3 regions of the Jeongeupia sacculi genome follow, and region 1 is predicted to be linked to each of the others. Evidence: predicted binding sites of a transcription regulator. Region 1 holds the regulator's gene; each other region holds the start of a gene.
The links. The regulator sigma-54, encoded in region 1, starts transcription at its own class of promoters, with help from an activator protein. The targets are predictions, from matches to a motif close to CTGGCACGCTTCATGCTT.

Region 1 (2,265 bases):
ATTCTGGCGGTGCTCGAGCTGCACGTTGCCGACAGGGTCGAACGCGCCCGGCAGCTTGATGCGCTACTCGAAGATCTGCATATCTCGCATCTGCGTGAAAACAATGCCATGAGCCTCTCCGGCGGCGAGCGCCGTCGTGCCGAGATTGCCCGTGCACTGGCGGCGAGCCCGCGCTTCATCCTGCTGGACGAGCCGTTCGCCGGCGTCGACCCGATCGCGGTGATGGACATCCAGCGCATCATTCGCTTCCTCAAGGAACGCGGTATCGGAGTCCTGATTACCGACCACAATGTGCGCGAAACGCTGGGGATCTGCGATCGTGCGTACATCATCTCCGAAGGCTCGGTGATGGCCTCGGGCTTGCCGAGCGAAATCATCGCCGATGAACAGGTACGCAGGGTTTATCTCGGTGAACATTTCCGGATGTAAGGCGGGCGCATGAAGCAATCGCTGCAACTTCGCCTTTCGCAACAGCTCAATCTGACGCCGCAGCTGCAGCAGTCGATCAAGCTGCTGCAGTTGTCGACGCTTGATTTCCAACAGGAGGTCGAGCGCTTCCTGGCCGAAAACCCGCTGCTTGAGCGCGGCGAAGACAATCACGCCTCAAGCGAAGGCGAAGGTAGTGCCGAAGCGCCGACCGAGAACAGCAGCAGCGACGATGCGCCGGCGAGCGAGTCGGCGTTCGACAACGACGACTGGGGCTGGGAAGGCAGTGGCGGCGGCGCGCGTGGCAGCGGTGATGACGACGATGATTTCGACCCCGCCAGCAACATCGCCCGCGAGCTGACCCTGCGCGAGCATCTGCTGGCGCAAGCCGGGCTGCTGCCGATTCCGTTGCGGGATCGCGCCGCGCTGACCTGGTTGATCGACGCGCTCGACGACGACGGCTTTCTGACCCAGCCGCTTGAGGAAATCCTCGCGCTGTTGCCGGCGGAACTTGCCGGCGAGTTCGAGTTCGAATCCGATGACCTTGCGATTGCCCTGGCGCGGCTCAAGCAGCTCGAACCGCTGGGCGTCGGCGCGAAAGATATGGCCGAGTCGCTGGCTTTGCAACTGGCGGTCTTGCCACTCTCTGACGCACGTCAACTTGCGTTGGGGATTGTGCGGGACAGCCTCGATTTGCTCGCGGCACGGGACTACACTAGGTTGAAACGTCGCCTGAAATGCGATGAAACGGAGCTGAAGGCAGCGCAAGCGCTGATCGTCAGCCTGAATCCGCGGCCAGGCGCGCAATGGAGCGACGAATCGTCGCATTATGTTGTCGCTGATGTACTGGTCAGCAAGCTCAAGGGGCAGTGGCGAGTGCGCTTGAACGACGCGGCCAGACCCAAGCTCAGGGTCAATCGGATGTACGCCGATATCCTGCAACGCAGTGATGGCGGTTCGATGGCCCGCGAGTTGCAGGAAGCCAAATGGCTGGTCAAGAGTGTCCAGCAGCGTTTCGACACCATCCTGCGCGTCGGTCAGGCGATCGTTGATAAGCAAAGCGCGTTCTTTGAACATGGTGAAATCGCGATGCGGCCCTTGGTGCTGCGCGATATTGCCTCCGAGCTTGATCTGCACGAATCCACCGTTTCGCGGGTGACCACCCAGAAGTACATGCTCACGCCGCGCGGAATTTTCGAGTACAAGTATTTCTTCGGCAGCCATGTCGAAACCGAAGCCGGCGGGGAAGCTTCCGCTACTGCGATCAAGGCGCAGATTCGCCAGCTGATCCAGCAAGAGGACAAGCAAAAGCCTTTATCGGATAGTGCCATCGCTGATGCGTTGGCGGGGCAAGGGGTCGTGGTTGCGCGACGAACCGTTGCCAAGTACAGGGAGGCGATGCAAATCTCTCCCGTCAATCTGCGCAAATGCCTGTAACGGCGATTTACCTGAAGGAGAAGACCTATGAACCTCAATATCAGCGGCCATCACCTCGAAGTGACTCCGGCGATTCGTGATTACATCACGAGTAAACTCGACCGAATCACACGCCATTTTGACGCGGTGATCGAAGTGGGCGTCGTCCTGTCGGTCGAACGCCTGCAGCAGAAAATTGAGGCAACCGTGCATGTGCCGGGTAAGGCGATCCACGTGGAGGCAATTGACGAAGACATGTATGCCGCGATCGACGCGCTGGCCGACAAGCTTGACCGGCAGGTCGTCAAGCACAAGGAAAAACGGAATGATCACGATGGCGAGAGCATCCGCCGTCAGGTCGTAGCGGAGGAGTAAGTGTCCTTTTCCTGCCAACGGGAACCCGATAAACGGGTTCCCGTTTTT
Region 2 (2,265 bases), 1.5 Mb from region 1:
GACGCTGGCGGCCTTCTGCCAGCCGAACACATCAATCGCCTGCTCCTTGCCCGACGCATCGATGCTGGCGGCCAGCACGTGGTACTGCCCTTCGGGCGCTTGCGAACCGTCGGCCAGCTTGCCGTCCCATTTCACGTTGACGTAACCGGTTTGCGATGCCGGAATATCCACTTTCTCGATCACGTTACCGGTGGCATCGACGATCGCCAGCTGGGTGCCCCTGTGGCCGACCGGCAGTTCCATCCCCAGATCGATGCCGTCCTTGCCCGGGTAGCTCAGCGTCTTCACCGGGGCCATCACATCCTTGCCGATCACCGATGCCGCCTGCAGCCCTTGCGAGCCGGACATCGCCGCCATCATCGACGCCATCGTCGCATTCAGATTCTGAATGCCGGTGACGGTATTGATCTGCGCCAGCTGCGAGGTGGTCTGGGCATTGTCCATCGGGTTCATCGGATCCTGATTCTGCATCTGCGTAATCAGCAACTTCAGAAAGCTCTGCTGCATATCGGCAGCGGTATCCTTGGCCTTGTCAGCTTTGGCGTTCAAGGCGCTGTAGTCGAAACCGCTGGTGGCATTGACGGCGGACATGGTTCGCTCCCCGGGAAATTAGATTTGGCCCAGCTGCAGGGTGCGCTGCAGCAGGGTCTTGGCGGTATTCATCACATCGGCGCTGGTCTGGTACGAGCGCGATGCGGAAATCATATTGGTCATTTCTTCGACCACATTCACATTGGGCATCGCCACGTAGCCATTGGCATCGGCCAGCGGGTTGGCCGGCTCGTACACCAGCTTCGGCGGCGACGGATCTTCGATCACGCCGGCGACGCGCACGCCCGGCGTCGTGGCGCTGCCGCCGGGCAGCGGCGCCACCTGGAACACCACCTGACGGGCGCGATACGGCTGGCCGTTCGAGCTGGTGGCCGATTCGGCGTTGGCCAGATTGCTGGCAACGGCATTGAGTCGTTGCGACTGCGCCTTCATCGACGACGCGGCAATATCGAAAACCTGAAACAGCGACATGGCGAACCTTATTGGTTGCTAAGGACGGATTTCATCGACGAAATCCGGCTCTGCATGAATGTCAGCGCCGCCTGATAACGCAGGGTGTTGTCGGCGAACTGGCTCATTTCGTTGTCCATCTCGACGGTGTTGCCATCGATCGCGCCCTGCGCCGGCACGCGGTAGCCAAGTTGCGGTGCAAACGGATCAACCGTGGTGCTCGACTGCAGATGGCGCGCATCGGTCTGCTTCATCGCAGGCTGCGCGACGCCGCCCAGTGCCGCCTTGAACGCGGCGCCAAAATCGAAATCGCGCGCCTTGTAGTTCGGCGTATCGGCATTGGCGATATTGGCGGCAAGCACCTGCTGGCGTTCGCTGCGAAGCCTGAGCGCGGTTTCCTGCGGGCGGAAGTAATCGTCGATGCGTCCGAGCATGCGTTTTGCCGGGTGGTCAATCAGAGAACACTTAATAAGCAGGAAGCGTGCCACCCAGCGAAGCGAGCCCAAAGCAAATAAAAACAAGGCCCGGCAACAATGGCCGGGCCTGGTGGCAAGACGATGGCGGCAAGTTTTGCCGCCGTACTGCCGGATCAATGCAATTTGCGCTGCGGGCAGGTATCGCACGGCTGGGTAGCGCAGTGGCCGAGCTTGTCGAGTGTTTGCGAAAGCGAACAGACCGAACGACGGCACGCAACGAAACGGATGTTCTCTTCGTTCGCCATCTCGCGGTAATGGCGCATGACGTTATGACCAAGGAAATCGGTGAAAAGAATGATCAGATCCACCCCCTTGAGGCTGGCTGGCTTGCGTTGATGCGCGGCATGGCGGCCTGACACGTGCTTGTGGATCGTGATGCCGTAACGGGTAAGCAGATCGGGGATGTTGCCGAGCACGTCGGCGCCTACCAGGTAAGCGTTCATGAAGGGTTCTTCCTTGTATGATGATATTTGATCCGGCTTTTGCCGCCGGTGGATCTCATTCAAACATAAATGAGATTCATTATCAATAACAAGCTGTGATGCTTTCGGCTGCCTGCCCGATAAACGGTTCTCACCTCATTTAGCCCCGACTCCCATGCGCCTGCTCGCCCTCCTCTGCCTGCTCTGCCTATCCCTCGTCGCCCATGCCAACGATGCATCGGCACCCGCGGTCAGCAACGATGCCACCTTGATACTGAACAACCGTGTCATCGCCACGTTCCGCAGCAATCTGCTCGGATCGACGCCGCAGCAGCGGCAAGAGGCCGCCGAGAAGCGCATCCGCC
Region 3 (2,265 bases), 1.4 Mb from region 1:
GATCTTGTGGATCGACAGATCGGCGCCGTTGAATTCTTCCTCGTCGGATAAACGCAGGCCGACGGTCTTCTTCAGTGCGCCGTAAACGATCAGCCCGCCGGCAAAGGCGATCACCACGCCCATCAGCGTGCCGACCACTTGCGCCCAGAAGCTGACGCCACCGGCGCCGCCGAGCGCTTCCAGACCGAAGACGCCGGCGGCGATGCCGCCCCAGGCGCCGCAGATGCCGTGCAGCGGCCAGACGCCGAGTACGTCGTCGATCTTCCAGCGGTTCTGCACCACGGTGAACAGCCAGACGAAGCCGGCACCGGCGACGCCACCGACGACCAGCGCGCCGAGCGGGTGCATCACGTCCGAGCCGGCGCAGACGGCGACGAGGCCGGCGAGCGGGCCGTTGTGGATAAAGCCGGGGTCGTTCCTGCCGGCCCACATTGCGGTCAGCGTGCCGCCGACCATTGCCATCAGCGAGTTCATCGCGACGAGGCCGGAGATGCCGGCGATTTTCTGCGCGCTCATCACGTTGAAGCCGAACCAGCCGACGATGAGGATCCACGCGCCGAGGGCGAGGAAGGGAATGCTCGACGGCGGGTGTGCGGCGACGCCACCGTCCTTGTGGTAGCGGCCACGGCGCGCGCCGAGCAGCAGTACGGCGGCGAGGGCGATCCAGCCGCCGACGGCATGCACCACCACCGAGCCGGCGAAGTCGTGGAACGGCGCACCAAAGGTGGTCTTGAACCAGTCCTGCACGCCGAAGTTGTTGTTCCACATCATCCCTTCAAAGAAGGGGTAGATGAAGCCGACCAGCAGGAAGGTCGCGGCCGATTGCGGGTGGAACTTGGCGCGCTCGGCAATGCCGCCGGAGACGATGGCCGGAATGGCGGCGGCGAAGGTCAGGAGGAAGAAGAAGCGCACCAGCTCGTAGCCGCTGTCCTTGGCGATCTCGGTCACCGGGCCGAAGAAGTGCGTGCCGTAGGCGATGCCGTAGCCGATGAAGAAATACGCGATCGCCGAGACGCCGAAGTCGGTGAGGATCTTCACCAGCGCGTTGACCTGATTCTTCTTGCGGACGGTGCCGAGCTCAAGGAAGGCGAAGCCGGCATGCATCGCCAGGATCATGATCGCCCCGAGCAGGATGAACAGCACATCGGTGCTGGTTTGGAATTGGTTCACTGCATGCTCCCTGATGTTGGCGCTTTGAATCGGTGCGCCTTGTGTGCGGTGCACCGAAAGCAAGCAGCGTGCCGAAGCAATCAGGTGGCTGTTTTCAAACGGATTGTTTCGTTTCGGCTGGCTGGTATCGCTGAATGGTTGCGCCGATTTGGTGCGGCACCGGTCCTGGTTTGGCCTGATCTGCACTCAAAAGGGGCTTTGTGGCGATGCTGGGGCGTGGCGCCGGCCGAGCTGGAGCAATAAAAAAGCCCGCATTGCGCGGGCTTTTGGCGGGGCAGAACCAAACCGGGTTAGAAGCCGGTCCAGGTACCGAGCAGCAAGCGGTACGAGTCGGTACCGGCTTTCGCACCGTACGATGTGCCGTAGGTGGCACCGATGTTGCCGTTGGTATCGTTGGTGCCGTAACGCACGTCGAAGTAGCCGGCGGTATTCTTCGACATCGTGTAGGTATAGCGCCCGAGCAGCGTCTGGCTGTCGCTGTCGTCGATCTTGCTGCCGTTGATGTCCTTGGCGCCGAAGAAGTAGTTATAACCGAGCGAGAAGCTGTTCTTGCCGAAGGCATAGATGCCCTGCACCCAAGCATGCTGCTGTTCCGGGCCGGTGAAGTAGTTGCAACCGCCGACGTTGTCGGCAAAGCCGCCGCCTTCGCCGGCACCAGCGTTGGCCGACGCCGTGCATTGCCACCACTTGTAGCCGCCGCGCAGGGTGAAACCGCTGTCGCCGAAGGTGTAGCCGCCGGCGATAAAGGCGAATTCGTCCTGGTCATCGCTGACGTGGCCATCTTTCAGGCGCGGTTTGGCCTGCTGGTAACCGACGTTGAGCATCGCGCCGTAGCCGCTGTAGCCGGCGGTGATGTCGGCGAAGTATTCGTTGCCGTTGCCGTCGACCTGGTTTGCCTGCGTGCGCAGTGCGTACATGCCGGAGATGGTGAAGCCGCTCAGGTTCGGCGAGTCGTAGACGATGGCGTTGTCGATGTTGAAGCCGAGCAGGCCGACTTCCTCGATATGCATCGAGCCGCCCTGCGCAGCGTACGGCCAGTCGAGCACCATGTACGACGGCGAGTAGACCTTGCCGAGGCGAACCTGGCCCCAGCCA

Region 2: flgB (flagellar basal body rod protein FlgB) is a predicted target of sigma-54. The motif match lies at 1,473-1,490, and genes of this name have one in related genera.
Region 3: JLC71_RS08435 (ammonium transporter) is a predicted target of sigma-54. The motif match lies at 1,228-1,245, and genes of this name have one in related genera.

What each region holds. Positions count from the first base shown of each region.
Region 1 covers NZ_AP024094.1:3,140,620-3,142,884, forward strand. Annotated here, with positions in the region: gene lptB (LPS export ABC transporter ATP-binding protein) at 1-429, shown strand, start outside; gene JLC71_RS15170 (RNA polymerase factor sigma-54) at 439-1,863, shown strand; gene hpf (ribosome hibernation-promoting factor, HPF/YfiA family) at 1,891-2,217, shown strand.
Region 2 covers NZ_AP024094.1:1,610,359-1,612,623, forward strand. Annotated here, with positions in the region: gene JLC71_RS07615 (flagellar hook assembly protein FlgD) at 1-591, opposite strand, end outside; gene flgC (flagellar basal body rod protein FlgC) at 610-1,023, opposite strand; gene flgB (flagellar basal body rod protein FlgB) at 1,032-1,436, opposite strand; gene JLC71_RS07630 (DUF2325 domain-containing protein) at 1,592-1,921, opposite strand; gene JLC71_RS07635 (mechanosensitive ion channel family protein) at 2,076-2,265, shown strand, end outside.
Region 3 covers NZ_AP024094.1:1,775,590-1,777,854, reverse strand. Annotated here, with positions in the region: gene JLC71_RS08435 (ammonium transporter) at 1-1,170, opposite strand, end outside; gene JLC71_RS08430 (porin) at 1,461-2,265, opposite strand, start outside.